2 regions of the Paraburkholderia sp. A3BS-1L genome follow, and region 2 is predicted to be linked to the other one. Evidence: predicted binding sites of a transcription regulator. Region 2 holds the regulator's gene; the other holds the start of a gene.
The links. Region 2 encodes FliA, which starts transcription of late flagellar genes. Its sites were predicted from a motif close to CTAAAGTTTNNNNNNNNNNNGCCGNTA; they were not measured.

Region 1 (7,454 bases), 1.0 Mb from region 2:
GCTCGGCAATCTGAAGTTCGATATGGCGAGCCCTGCCGCGGTGGTGGCGCGCGGGCGCGACTGGCGCCGCGCGATTGGCGCGCGGCCCGTGTGGGTGGCGGCAAGCACACGCGAAGGCGAAGAAGAGTTGGTGCTGCAGGCGTTCGCGGCGCTGGGTGTGGAAGACGCGCTGCTGATTCTCGTGCCGCGCCATCCGCAACGCTTCGACGAGGTGGCCGCGCTTGTCGCGCGCAAGAATCTCAAGCTCGAGCGGCGCTCGCGCTGGGTTCAGAACCCGGCTCCAAACCCGACGCCGACTGCTTCGAAGGTGGGCTCCGCCGCGCCGCATGAAGGCGTGCGCGCCCTGCCGCAGGACGTGAACGTGCTGCTCGGCGACTCGATGGGCGAGATGGGCGCGTATTACGCCGCCGCCGATCTGGCGTTTATCGGCGGAAGCTTGCTGCCGCTGGGCGGCCAGAATCTGATCGAGGCGTGCGCGGTGGGCGTGCCGGTGCTAATCGGCCCGCACGTGTTCAACTTCACCCAGGCCACCGCCGACGCTGTTGCGGCCGGCGCGGCGCTGCAAGTGCAGGATCCCGCCGATCTCGCGCGCACGCTGCGTGAACTCTTCAACGACAAGCCGCGGCGCGTGGCCATGGCGGCAGCGGCAGCGGCGTTCGCGGCGCGCCATCGCGGGGCGACCTCGCGCACGGTCGACATTTTGCAGACGCTCGTCTTCGACATATAACTTCGTGCGCGAATGCGCACGAGCACCGGAACAAGTGTGTAGCCGAATGCCGGCTGCGGTGTCGTCCTTTGCTTTTCGCTAATAGTCGCCAGGAATCCAGAGGTATCGTCGCGAAGCGGTTTGTGGAGCTTTCTCCGAAATTTCTTCGGACCGAGAGCTCAACAGGAGCTACGATGCCAAACGCCAAGTGGTACGAAAGAGCATGTGCTATTTGGCCTTGGCTGAACGGTTTTTGAATGTGAAGCCCGGCTATCGAGCGCGCCAGTTTCGAAGTAGAGATATGACGGAGAGAGCAGGCGGGGCGTCTGCGCAAAAAAGCTCGATGACGATCGGTCAGACGATCTGTGGGATGAACAGTTCGGTGACTGCTTGTCCGATCAGGCAGTTGCGGACAACACCGATAGCTTTGCCAGGAATTTGGAAGCTGGCAGCGGAGAATTTCAGGTGCCAGTTTATGGGAAACGCGGTTCGGGCCCGGAAGTGATTTGACGATTATGCAATAGCACTTTGTGCGCTACAGATAACGCCTTCCATGCGGCACGTTTCCCACTTACAGGAGTGAGACCTGCTGGTACGTTCGTGCTTGACAAGTCGCTTGCATGGCTGCCTGGTATTCGCTGTTCAGTTCGGTCGTCGCATTTCGCGCAGCTTCAGTTATCTGGGCGTCGATCGCGTGAATTTGCCCGAGCGCACTGAGTGTCGCAGGCGGCTGCTGCGCGGACAGTGACATGATCAGCGGTGAGCGCTCGATCGCAAGCTGTGACGCCCGTTCCCATTCGCCCACGGCCACTGCCTGTTCGATAGCTTTGGTGAGTTGCAAGATGCACTCGATGTCCGCTAAGGCTTGCATGAAGCGTGGTCTCGTTCCCGTCAGTTCTTGTTGGTGGCCATCGCGCCCGCGCTGTTCTGGCCGCCGAATAGCTGGGTGAGATATTGCTGGTTGTTGCTCATCGTCGCCATCAGCGTATTGAGCGCCGTGAATTGCGCGGTGTACATGCTGGTGAGCTGTGACTGATACGTCGCTAGCGACGACTGCTGCAACGAGAGATTCGTGAGGTCCGTATTGAGCGCCTTGGTGCGCGTCTGGATCGCTCCGCTGCTCGACAGGTAGCTCGTGATATTGGTGTTCAACTGCGCGGCCACGCCGTTGGTCGAGCTGAACAGCTTGGCCACTGTGGCCTGGTTGTTTTGCAGCGCGCTGCTCAGCGCGCTGCTGTCGACCGCGAGCGAACCGTCGGCGTTCAGCGTCACACCGATCGTCGCGAGACTCGTGGTCGTGTTGCCGTTCTTCACGCCGGTTGCGACGATCGAGGCCAACTGGTTGCGCACGAGGTTCAGCGTCGAGTCGCCGAGCAGCACGCCCTGCGAAGTCGCGGTCGAGCTGTACGCGGTGAGCGTGCCCATGGTCGTCACGAGCGTGTTGTAGAGCGTGACGAAATTGTTGATCGCATTCGACTGCGAACTCGTGTCCTGCGCGATCGTGAGCGTTTGCGGCGACGTGCCCGTGGTGTCCACCGATGCGGCGCTCAGGCTCAGCGTGACGCCCGCGAGCGCGGTAGTCACCGAGTTCGTCGCGCTGGTCACGCCGGTGCCGTCGAGCGTAAAGTACGCATCCTGCGCGGCGGTGGTCTGGCTCCAGTTGGGCGTGGCCGGCGAGCCGGAAGTCTGCACGTTGCTGAGCGTCGACTGGTTGGCGTTGAGTTGCGCGCTGGTCGCGCTCGCGTTGCCGTTAAGCGAGGTGCCGGCGTTGCCGGTCACCGCCAGGCCGTTCAGCGGGTCGCCCGTAGCCGTATCGCTGATCTGGATGCTGATGGCGTTCTGTGAGCCGGTGGCGTTCCCGTGCAGCACGAGGTGCGCGCCATCCGCGCCATTCACGACCGTGGCCGTCACGCCGGGATTGTTGCTCGCGCTATTGATCGCCGCCGCAATGCCGGAAACCGTGCTGTTACTGCTGTCCAGTGAAATCGTGGTGCTCGCGCCGCCGATCGAGAGCGTCATCGTGCTCGGCACCGAAGCGAGCGGCTGGCTTGCGCCGTAGCCCCTCGACGTGAGGACCTGCGCGGTCGCGATCTGCGCGACGTCGATCGAATACGTCCCCGCCACCGCTCCGCTGGCCGCCGTGGCCGCGATGCCCGTGCCGCTCGTGCTCGCCTTGAAGGCATTGACGGTCGTGCCGTCCGAGAGCGAAGTGAGGCCCGCCTGCAGCGCCGAAAGCGCAGCCGAGAGCGTGCCGTATGCGGAGATCTGCGTGTTGTCCAGTTGCGCCTGCGAGGACAGTGTCGCCGCCTGGCCCGCGATCTTGCTATTGACGAGCGCCGTGACGAGCGCGCTCACGTCCATCGACGAATTGCCGGTCGAGCCGCTGATGACCGACTGCGCGGCTTGCTGCAGCGCGCTATTGGCCGACGCTGCGGCGCTGGAGGCCAGATTCGCGTTCGAGATACCGGATACGGTGGACATGAAGGGGCTCCGTGCGTCGGCGATGCCGGGTGGATCGGTTCAAGTACGGTTCAGGTTTAAAAACGCCAAACGGGAGGTTGTCCTCCCGGTTGGCAAGCGCCGCGCACCCCGGGTATGGCGGGCGGAGCGCGCGGCGCGTACTGCTTGACTCACATGAAGCGCTTGTTACTGCAGGAGCTTCAGGATCTGCTGCGGCTGCGAGTTTGCTTGCGCGAGCACCGAGATGCCGGCTTGCTGGAGCACTTGGGCCTTGCTCAGGGCGGCCGTTTCTGCGGCGAAGTTGGCGTCCTGGATCGACGATTGTGCTTGCGACAGGTCGGTCGACTGGGCCTGCTGTGCCGTGCTGATCGCGGTGAATCGGTTCTGCGCGGCGCCAAGGTTTGCCTGCATGTTGTTGATGGTCCCCAGCGCGTTGTCGATCGATTCAATCGCCTGATTCGCGCCTGCCGTCGTGCCGATGTTGATGTCCGCAACTCGCGGCGGCACGTTGGCAAGGTTGGCGGAATTGATCGAGCCCGCTGCCGCGACGCCCATAATGGTGGCGTTGGTCGTAGCCGTGCCGACTGCGCCGGCATTTGCCGTGAGCTGAGCGCCCCCGCTTGCACCTGTCGTAGCCGCTCCGATCGTGCTGAAGACAGCTTTAACCACGTTGCTCCCTGCAGCGAGAGTGTTACCGTTTTGATCCGCGAAAGTAAAGCCGCCGTTGCCGTCGGAGAAGACTTGAACAGCCGTGACCGTAGCGCCAGATTCATTCGGAGCGATGTAGCCGCCGTTCGAATCGAAGCTGAGGCCGGTAACCGTGCCGAGCAGCGTCCCATTCGCGGAGCGCGTTGCCTGGTCCGTACCATTCGGCAGGTTGGCGGTGTTGATGGCCGCGACCTGGTTTTGCTGGGCTGTGGTCAGACCGGTCGGCGGGGTGCTAGTAATTTTGCCCAGTGCGCCGCCCGCGGCAGCCGTGAGCGCCAGAGCCGAGCCCGAGCCTGCCGTCGAACTTCCGAAGAGACTCGTCACTGCGGTGCTGCTCAAAGCCTGATTGTTCTGATCGGTGAACTTGAAGCCGCCCTGACCATCAGCAAGAATGTTGATCGTCGTAATGGACGGCGTTGCCGCGCCACTCGTTGCTGCACCGGCGCTCGTCAGGCTCAGCCCCGTAAGCTGCCCGAGCGTGGATCCGTTGGCTGGCAGGCCGGTGCCAAGGTTTGCTGCACCCACGTTTTGGGTCAGGTTCAGCGAAATGGTTTGACCGACGTTTGCGCCCACTTGGAACGATACGTTGCCGAGCGAACCGTTCAGCACGTTCATGCCGTTGTACGTCGTTTGCGACGCAATACGGTTGATTTCCGAAACCTGCTGCGACACTTCCTGCTGCAGCGCCTGACGGTCCGTATCGGTCATGCCACCGTTCGTCGCTTGCACGGCCAGTTGGCGAATGCGCTGCAGGCTGTTCGTCAGCGACGACAAACCGCTCGATGCCGTTTGCACCATCGACACGCCGTCGTTCGCGTTCGACACGCCCTGGTTCAGACCGTTGATCTGGGTCTGCATGATGTTCGAGATCGCAAGACCCGCTGCATCGTCCGCTGCGCTATTGATGCGCTTGCCCGACGAGAGGCGCGTGATCGCTTGCGACAGCGCGCTGCCCGAGCCGGTCAGGTTTTGTTGCGCGACGAGCGAGTTGATGTTGCTATTGATTCCGAGCATGGAAATTCTCCTGATTGGGACTGAGCCCGTTTGCGCCACGGCGACCGTGGCGTCGGCGGACTATCTAACGCGTTGTTCCGACCGCCATGCCTAGGCTAACGACCTTTCACCACCGAACTTTAGAGGGACGCATGTAAAAATCTCGTCTGCTGTGCCCGTGGGGACAACAAGCTAGCGGAGGGCCTTCCGGGGAACAGGAAAGCCCGAGATCATCGATGTAAATGAGCAAACCCGGTACGAACAAAAGGGATCTCCCAGCGTTGTAGCGACCATGGCTCGCCGTACGCGACGTCCGTATGCATTGCACAGCCGCCGCCCCGGAGGCGATACCAGACGAACAGGACCGAAGTACGCCGTCTTTTCAACGGATGCTCTTTCTTGCGGATATGAGACGCTCGCTCATTACGAATTTCACGCCATACGCTTCTTGAATATGTCCATGACCACAAACGCTGCGGAGGACGGTGAGCACCCCGTCCCGGATCGGGACGCTTTCAGTCAGGTTGCCGCAGGGCGTGCGCGCGCACGCCGGGAGGAATTGGGTTTCTCGCGGGAGGCGCTCGCCACACTTAGCGGACTGGATAGCTCAGCCATCGGCCAATGGGAGGAGGGCGGGATTCCGGACTCCCTCCCAAAGCGTGAGCGGCAGGCATGGGAGCGTGCCCTTGATGTGCCTTCGGGATGGCTTTTCGGGGCTGACGACAACTCAGCTCCTGGTGACCCCCATGCCGAGGCAGGCCCGCGCGCGCGCGCGCGCAGGGATAAGCTCGGGATAACGCGCCGCGCCGTCGCCGCGAAGGTGGGGATTTCAGTCGACACGCTCGGGCGCTGGGAGCATGAGGGTGTTCCGACACGGATCAAGGGCGCCCAGATCGCAGCATGGGAGCACGCACTCAGGGTTGAGGCTGGCTGGCTGCTTGGCGAGGCATTTTCTACCGTCGCAAAGACTGGGCGGCCGCGAGTCGTCTGCGCCGCGATAGACGCGCGCTCGGCAATCATTGAGGTGACTGCTCGTATTGCTGCCGTCCAATTCGAGAAGCTTGCCGCAGGCGATGCGCGTGTTGCGCGCGAGCGCGCAAGCGCGAGGATATTTGCGCAGCGCTACGGGGTTGACCCGCAAGTGAGCACCTCGCTTGCCGCGATCGCTAAACAGCACGGTATTGTCGAGTCGCGTGTCAGCCAGATCCTTAAGGCACTTAACACGACTGCGCAGGGGCTCGACATCGATGCCGTTGTATTTGAGCGTATTCGCGAACAGGCAGACCCGCATCTGCCATGCACTTTGCATGAGCTGGAGGCGCTGCTGCGCCCGTTGCTCGGTGAGGGACTAAAACTTGAGGACGTGGGGCGGTTCAGCGTCGACATCCTGGGCAAGCCCCTGCTCGCATTTGCGAAACGCCGTGTCAACGGGCGAGCGGAGATCATGGTGGCCTCGCCGGACGCGGGAGACTCGGTTGCTGATGTCTCAGTGCACGACACGGCCATTGGCGACATGGCTCGCGCCATGATCCGGACTGCGGGCATTGCCCATATGGGCTTGCTCAAGACCTATGCCTTGGAAGAGGGGTGGGCGACGGAGGTAATCGCCAAGATCCCGGCCGTGCTTGAGCAGACAGCGGGGTTCGAGTGGCTTGAAACACCTGAGGGCGGTAACCCACAGTGGTTCTGGTTTCAGGGCTACGCGACCGAGCGCAATCTCATCCTTGACGCGACGAGACGGGTGCTCGCCGTGGCTGCGGGGCTCGTCTCGTTCGATGACATCGTGGGTGCGATTGGCCGACTTCGGACAACGCGGGCGCGGCGTGCCGTGTTCTCGCCAATGTTTGATGTTCAGCCTCCGACGCGAATCATCTGGGCGCTGCTGCAACGGCAATCCTGGCTGTCCGTGCTCAGTCCTGAAGCCGGTATCCGATCTATTCAGAACATTCACCCGCACGACGTGTTGCCGCCGTCGGAGCTAACCGTGTATGAGGCTCTGCGTGGAGCCGGTGGCGTGGCGACCCGTGCATCGTTGTTCACTCACCTGGTCAGAAGCGGCCGGATGGACGAAACAAGCTTTCGCTCTGTGGTCCTTTGGGCTCCGTCCGTTACGCGACCTTACCGCGGCGTGTATGCGATACGGGGGATCCAGCCCGATCCCGGTGTGCTTGCAGAGGCGCTTCGGGACAGTCTCGCGCGCACAGGTTCACTGTTGCCGGTGGAGCTGGATATGGACGCCGGACGTGCGGTGTTCCATCAAGTCGTCAATGACTGGCATGTGCGGGGCGGTTGGGTGACGTTACCCGCTTCACTTGCGGCCCATGTGCCGCAAATGCGATATGCAGTTCATCCCGATGGGGGCGAGATTGATGTTTGCTCGAGCGAGAGGGCTGCGATCGTGATCAAGGGGATATCCCGCATTCTGCATGCGCGCGGCCTGGGCGTGGGCGACGTCATCAGGCTGACGTTCGATCTGCGTGCCCATCGTCTGCTCGTGGACCGTGTAGCGCAAAACGAAGATACCGAAGATACCGAAGATACGGTACCGACGTCTCAGTTCGATTATTGAGAAAAATTGAGAAAAGAG
Region 2 (7,454 bases):
CCACCACGGCTGGGCCATAAGAGATGGCCGCCGACCGGAAAAGCGGATCGATAGCGGGCCGTGTGTGATTTTCCTGAGGGCCATGAGACAGGCGTATATATCCTCGCTGCACAAGCATATGGCGATCCGGTGGCGCCACATAGATTCGCCCCGGCTCGATTAGCTCGGTGTTCTTGGGATGTATGGCCTTCAGTCGTCCCGCGTTGCTGAGAATCTGGGGCAGCATGCCCGGGCTGTGAGCGCCCACATGCTGCGTGATAAATACTGAAGATGGGAAATTCTCGGGAAGTAGCGCGATCAGCCGCGAAAGCGCGTTAATCCCGCTCAATGAGGCGCCAATGACGAATATGCGTCCTTTCATAACTCGCCCCCAGCATGCCCTGTTTCGATAGCTGATGATGAGCGAGTGGCGGCAGACGCGGTTGATATGTGTCAATGAACAAGGTTTGGGCGTTTCACCGGGATGTTCGTCGGTTTGCCTGTGTGCAAAGCCACGATAGACGGACTGCTGAGCCCCTATACCTGCCTTTCAACGCTTGGTGGTCGACTGTCAGCAGTGGGTCGCGAAACGACTTCCCCACAAATCAGCAAAAACCATAAAAAACATTTCACCCCTGATCAACCTCCGGCCAAAGCACTGGAAACAGAAACGGAAGGCTCTTCAAGGGCAGTCCAAAGGAAAGATCGCCTCGCGGCGAAGACGCATTCAGCGATCCAAAGTCGAGCAGCGTGCGTGTAATCCGACGCGCCAGCACGTCGCTCACACTTGGCATCTGAGCGAACTCAGCGCGCGTCACGGCGCGCTGCAGCATCACGAACCCCATGGCCGGCGCAGTCGTTTCCGGCTTGATGACGGACTTCTCGAAGCGGTTGTCATCATGACGCGATGTACACATCCATGTAGGGTTTGAAACCCCTCGCCACTACGCCCGACTAATGCTCCGTCCCCGCCCATGACATCTCGCGCAGCCGCGCCCGCAAGCGTGCCACCGCCTGGCTGTGCAACTGGCACACGCGCGACTCGCTCACCTCCAGCACCGCGCCGATCTCGCGCAGGTTCATGCCGCGCTCGTAATACAGCGACATCAGCAGTTTCTCGCGCTCGGGCAGCCGCTCGATCGCCTCGACTAGCGCGCCGCGCAGGCTCTCGTCGAGCAGCGCCGAGAGAGGGTCCGAGTGATCGACGCGATAGCGGTCGAGGAACGGCTCGTCGTCGGCGGAGCGGTCGAAGTCTTCGTAGTAGATGAGCTGGCTGCCGTGCAGGTCCTGCAGCATGCTCTGGTACTCGTCGAGCGGCATCTGCAGATGCTCGGCAATCTCCGTCTCGCTCGCCGAGCGGCCAAGCCGCTGCTCCACCTGATGCACCGCGCTTTCCACTTCGCGCGAGGTGCGCCGCAGGCTGCGCGGCAGCCAGTCGTTGCTGCGCAGCTCGTCGAGCATGGCGCCGCGAATGCGCTGGCTCGCGTAGGTCTCGAACTGCGCGCCCTGATCTTCCTTGTAGCGATTCGCAGCGTCGAGCAAGCCGATCATGCCGGCCTGGATCAAGTCGTCGAGATCCACGCTCGCGGGCATTTTCGCCACGAGCTGCAATCCGAGCCGCCGCACGAGCGGCGCGTACTTCGCGAGCACTTCGGCCTGCGAAATCTTTCCTTGAGCGTTATACATCTGGCTCTCCTTCCTGTGTCCGTCACACGTGCCGATGCGCGTGCACGGGCGAATCCGCCCGCCATCCCGCATAGGCCGTCGCGCTCGCGGACGGGGCGTCCGTGGCGGATGAAACGAATGAATTCGCCGCTTGCTCCGGACTCGCCGGCGCGCCCGCCGATGCCAACAGCGCGGGGCGCAGCGGCCAGTGCGGCAGTTCGGCCGCCACGTGGCGAAAATCTCGCGCGGCAGCCGTCGACGGAAACGCATCGACGATGCAGCGCGACAGTTGCAGCGCGCGCGGCATGTGCGGATCGGCGGCAACGCTGCCCGCGCGCTCCAGCGATACCGCGAGGTAGCGGCTCGCCACTCCCGCGAGATTCTCGAGCGCGGCTTGCGCGTCGGCGGCGCTCGCCACGTGGTTCGCAAGCACGCGGAACTGCCCAATCGCATGCGCGAAATGCAGCCGCTTCATGCAGGCGTAGGCGTCGGTGATCGCCTGCGCGGTCACGCGCATCACGATCAGCACGTCGTGCGCGTGCAAGGCGAGCGGCGAGAGCGCACCTTCGGCGTCGAGCCGCGCGTCGATCAGCACGAAATCGGCGGGACCGGCCAGCAGCTTGCTCAATGGCGCATCCAGCTGCGCCCCCACGCACTGCTCGCGCGGCGCGGCCAGCACGCCGAAGCCCAGCGCATGCCGCGCCACGGCCTGGTCCAGCGCAATCTCGCCGCGCATCACCGCCGCGAAATTCGGCGCGAAGTTTCCTGCGAGGCTTGCGGCATTGCCGCGCGCTTCGTTGCTCACGCCGCGCATGCCGCCGCCGAGCTGCGCACTGACCGAGCGCGGACCAAGGCACTCGTCGATCACGAGCACGTCCTTGCCCAGCGCGATCAGCGCGGCCGCGAGATTGATCACCACGGTCGTGCGCCCGGGTGCGCCGTGGCCGCCGGTCACGGCGATCACGCGCGAGCCTTCGCGCGCGAGCAGCCGTCGCAGGCCTTCTGCCTGATCGATCACGAACTTATCCAAACCGGACCTCGGGAGCTTGCGTGGCCGAGCGCGTCGAGAGCGCGGAGAGCAGCGCGGGAATATCGTCCTCGTGCGGCACGAACGGCGAGCGATCGCGCGGCACGCAGAACGCGCTGCGCACGAGAAAGCGGCGCGTGGCCACGTACAGGTTCTCTGGCACCTTCTGGCCCGTGGAGACGTAGTGCACCGGCAGCTTGTAGCGCAGCACCGTGTCGAGCGTGCTGCCGAGGTTGGTCGCTTCGTCGAGCTTGGTGAGGATGCAACCCGCGAGCGGCGAGTTGTCCGGGCCGTGCTGGTACGCCTGCACGACTTCGTTGAGCGTGTCGCCGTGGCTGGTCGCCGAAAGCAGCAGCAGGCGCTGCACCGGGCGCCCCGTGCCGCACAGCATGGCGATCTGGTCGGTCACGGCGCGGTCGCGCTGGCTCATGCCGATCGTGTCGATCAGCACGATGTGCTTGTTCTTGAGCTCGGTGAGCGCGAGTTGCAGATCGGCGCCGTCACGCACCGCATGCACCGAGACGCCGAGGATCTTGCCGAAGATGCGCAGTTGCTCGTGGCCGCCGATGCGGTAGCTGTCGGTCGTGAGCAGCGCGACCTTGCTCGCGCCGAAGCGCATCACGCAGCGCGCCGCGAGCTTCGCCGTGGTCGTGGTCTTGCCCACGCCGGTCGGGCCCATCAGCGCGAATACGCCGCCGCGCTCCATGAGCGCTTCTTCGTCCTCGAGCACGGGCAGGTTCGATTCGAGCACCGACTGAACCCACTCCATGCCGGCCTCTTCGGTTTCCACGCTGGGCAGGCGGTCGACCACCATCTTCACGAGCTGCGCCGAAAAGCCGGCCGCGAAAAGCTGCTTCGTGAGCGCGCCCTGCATCGGGTTGCGGCGCTGATGCTCGCCCCACAGGAGACCCGCGAACTGCTCTTCCATCATGCCGCGCATGGAGGCGAGCTCGTGCATCACGGTTTCGTTGACGACCTGCTCGATGCGCGCGCGGATCGCTTCGCTCACCGTTTGTGCGGTGCTGGGCGCGGCGGGTTGTGCGCTCTGGGCGGCCTGGGCCGGGTTAGGGGCGCTTTGAACGCTTTGAGCGGCGGGCGCCGGGCCGGCCGCATCGGGGCTCTGGCCAATGCTGCGGGCCGCGCGGCGCGCCGCGACGTGCGCAGCCTGGCGCGCCCATTCGGGCGTGTTCGCGTCGATATCGGCGCGATGCGTGGGGTCGGCGGCCACGCCGAGGCCCTTCGCCATCGCGGCGGCCGGCGTCATGCCCGGCTGGGCCGTGTCCCGGTTCGCTTGCTGGTTCGCTTGCTGATTCGCGATACGGCGCGCGTGGTCGATCAGCCAGGGGTTCGATTCGGCCATCGTGCGCGGTGCGTCCTGGGACTCGACTGCGGGTTGCCTGGCTTGCTGGCCCGCCGCGGCACGCGAAGCGGAGAACGGCTTTGCCGCGGCTTCGGACGCTTCGGCGCTCAGCTTTGCCTGCGTGGCTTGTCCGAGAGAGACGGCGGTGTCGTCGCTGTCGCTGTCGTGGTTGCCTTCATCGGCTTCGCCTTGTGCCGCGGCGTCCGCCCCAGCGGCGTCGCGCTCCGCGCCCACCTCCGGGCTCGCGCCGAACACCGATGAGAACACGTCGGGCATGCCGCCGCTTGCGTAAGGGTTGCCAGCGGTCGCCGCAGTGCTGGCGGCAGGCGGTGCGCCGATCGCGGCGCGCGACGGCTTCGCCGCGAAGCCCGCGCCAGCCTGCGCCTGACCACCGGCGGACGATGTGCCGCCGAGAGGCGCTCCGCCAAAGGGCGCACCGCCAAAGGGCGCTCCGCCGTCCGCCGGCGCGAGCGCTGCGAGGTCGCGGTCCGCGAGCGCGACGATTTCGACGCTGCCGTCGTCGAGCGTGCGATTCGACAATACGACGGCGTCCGCACCCAGCGCTTCGCGCACGAGGCGCAACGCGTCGCGGCTGGTGCCACCGATGAATTTGCGAATGTTCAAGCCAAGCCCCTGAGTGAGGTGAGCGGCCTGCGCCGCCCGTCGTTTGCGTCTGGATTACCGCGGGCCTTGCGCTCTCGCACGGGCCCTTCTCCGATGTTGGAATTATTTCGAAGGTGAGCCCTCGACGATCGGTGGATCAGGGCGGGGAAAGGTGGGTAATTCGGGGGATGGCGAGTGCCCGGAACCTGAGGCTCTGGGCTGCGACTTCGTGCGCTCGGCATTGTGGACACAGTTAGTCGCATATTTGGTCTTTTCTGAGCTGGCGACCAATGGGAAGCGATCTGCGACCGGCTCGAAGATATCGAGTTGGCTGAAATCGTGAAATCCCGCGCTGGCGAAGAAGTCGTCAGCGTCAAGCCTGAAGACCTATGGTTTTGATGCCCTCAAGCAGGGATTCGACGACCTCGCGAGCGAGCGCGAACGCAAATTCACGCTGCACAAGGCAATGCTGGAAGCGCCGGCGCCAATCGGCGTTACATCGACTCTGGATCTTCTCGAAGCGTTTTGACGCCTCGCCCCCTCAGCTCATCACCCCGCCCCCACCACATTCACCACCCGCACATTGCGCGTATCCGGCACCTCGGCATACGAAAGCACCTTCAACTGCGGCAGACTGCGGCGCAAAAAGCGCGAGAGCATCGGCCGCAGCGCATGCTGCACGAGCAGCACGGGCGCAAGTCCCAACGCCTGCTGACGTCCCATCGCCATTTCGGTCTGCGTGAGCAGCGTATGCGCGAGACCCGGCTCCAGCCCGGGGTTCGGTCCCGAGGTCAGCGTCTGCGAAAGCACGCGTTCGAGATTGGCGTCGAGCCCCATCACCTGCATGTCCGCATTGCCGGGGAACCACTGCTGCGTGATCGCGCGGCCCAGCGAGATGCGCACCGCCGCCGTGAGGTCGTGTGCGTCGGGCATGCGCGGCGCATGCTCCGCGAGCGACTCCATGATCGTGCGCATGTCGCGGATCGGCACGCCCTCTTCCAGCAGGTTTTGCAGCACCTTCTGCAAGGTCGTGAGCGCCAGCACCTTTGGCACGAGGTCGTCCACGAGCGAGGGCGTGTCCTTCTGCACGCGCTCGATCAGCGCCTGCACTTCGCGGCGGCCCAGCAATTCGGCCGCGTGCGTCACCACGAGGTGATTGAGGTGCGTCGCCACCACGGTGCTCGAATCGACCACCGTGTAGCCGAACACCTGGGCCTGCTCGCGCATGTTCGAATCGATCCAGATCGCGGGCAGCCCGAACGCCGGGTCGGTGGTCGGCGTGCCGGGCACCACCGCGCTCACCTGCCCCGGATTGATCGCGAGCCACTGGCCCGGGAACGCCTCGCCCGAGCCCACTTCCACGCCCTTTAGCGCGATGCGGTAAGCGTTCGGGCGCAACTCCAGGTTGTCGCGGATGTGAATGACCGGCGGCAGGAAGCCGATTTCCTGCGCGAACTTCTTGCGGATGCTCTTGATGCGCTTGAGCAGCTCGCCGTCGGTGTTCTTGTCGACGAGCGGAATGATGCGGTAGCCCACTTCGAGCCCGAGCGTGTCGATGAGCGCCACGTCGTCCCAGCTCGCCTCGGCGTTCTCGACGGGCGCGGCGGCAGCCGGCAGCACGTCCGCGAGCACGGCGCTGGCCTTTTTCGCCTCGGCGCTCTTTTTCATCACGCGGCCAAGCTGGATCGCGCCCCCGCCCAGCAGCAAGAATGCGAAGTGCGGCATGCCCGGAATCATGCCCATCATGAGGATGATCGCGCCGGTGATCATCAGCACGCGCGGGTTCGTGAACAGCTGGCCGGTGAGTTGCGTGCCGATGTCCTCATTGGTCGCCACGCGCGAGACGATCACGCCCGCGGCCGTCGAGATCACGAGCGACGGAATCTGGGCGACGAGACCATCGCCGATCGTCAGCAGCGTATAGGTCTCGCCCGCCGAGGCGAACGGCATGCCGTGCTGCACCACGCCCACGATCAGCCCGCCGATGATGTTGATCGCCATGATCAGGAGGCCCGCGATGGCGTCGCCGCGCACGAACTTGCTCGCGCCGTCCATCGAGCCGTAGAACTCGGCTTCCTGGGCGATCTCGGTGCGGCGCTTGCGCGCGGCTTCCTCGTTGATGAGGCCCGCGTTCAAGTCGGCGTCGATCGCCATCTGCTTGCCGGGCATGGCGTCGAGCGTGAAGCGCGCCGACACTTCGGCGATCCGCCCCGCGCCCTTCGTGATCACCATGAAGTTGATCACCATGAGGATCACGAACACCACGATACCCACGGCGAAATTGCCGCCCACGAGGAAGTGGCCGAACGATTCGATCACTTTGCCGGCCGCGTCGGGGCCGGTGTGGCCTTCGAGCAGCACGACGCGCGTGGAGGCCACGTTCAGCGAGAGGCGCAACAGCGTGGAGAACAGCAGCACGCTCGGGAACGCCGCGAAGTCGAGCGGCTTCATGGTGTACATGCTGACGAGCAGCACCATCACCGATAGCGCGATGTTGAAGGTGAACAGCAGATCCAGCAGGAACGGCGGCAGCGGCAGGATCATCATGCCGAGGATCATGCAGATCAGGATCGGTCCGGCGAGCGCGCGCAGATTCGTGCCTTGCAGCACGTCCGGGCGCCGCGCGAGGAAACCGGTGCGGGCGTTCATTCTGTGGCTCCTTCGTTGCCGTTGCGGGCGTCGTTGCGCGTGTCATCGCGATTCGCGCCGTGGGCGGGGTTCGATGCTGTGCTTGATGCGGTGTTTTGTGCGCTGCCGCTGGCCGCGCGCTCCTCGGGCGAGAGCGCTTCGTCCGCTTCCTCGGCGGCGTCTTCGTCGCTC

Region 1: a site for FliA is predicted at 4,985-5,011, ahead of P5W99_RS04005 (flagellin). Genes of this name have one in related genera too.

Annotation. Positions count from the first base shown of each region.
Region 1 is NZ_CP120442.1:890,497-897,950, forward strand. Features, by position in the region: gene waaA (lipid IV(A) 3-deoxy-D-manno-octulosonic acid transferase) at 1-727, shown strand, start outside; gene P5W99_RS03995 (flagellar protein FliT) at 1,278-1,577, opposite strand; gene fliD (flagellar filament capping protein FliD) at 1,598-3,187, opposite strand; gene P5W99_RS04005 (flagellin) at 3,353-4,888, opposite strand; gene P5W99_RS04010 (helix-turn-helix domain-containing protein) at 5,328-7,436, shown strand.
Region 2 is NZ_CP120442.1:3,163,256-3,170,709, forward strand. Features, by position in the region: gene P5W99_RS14515 (chemotaxis protein CheB) at 1-361, opposite strand, end outside; gene P5W99_RS14520 (hypothetical protein) at 609-896, opposite strand; gene P5W99_RS14525 (RNA polymerase sigma factor FliA) at 934-1,665, opposite strand; gene P5W99_RS14530 (MinD/ParA family ATP-binding protein) at 1,688-2,674, opposite strand; gene flhF (flagellar biosynthesis protein FlhF) at 2,667-4,655, opposite strand; gene flhA (flagellar biosynthesis protein FlhA) at 5,184-7,283, opposite strand; gene flhB (flagellar biosynthesis protein FlhB) at 7,280-7,454, opposite strand, start outside.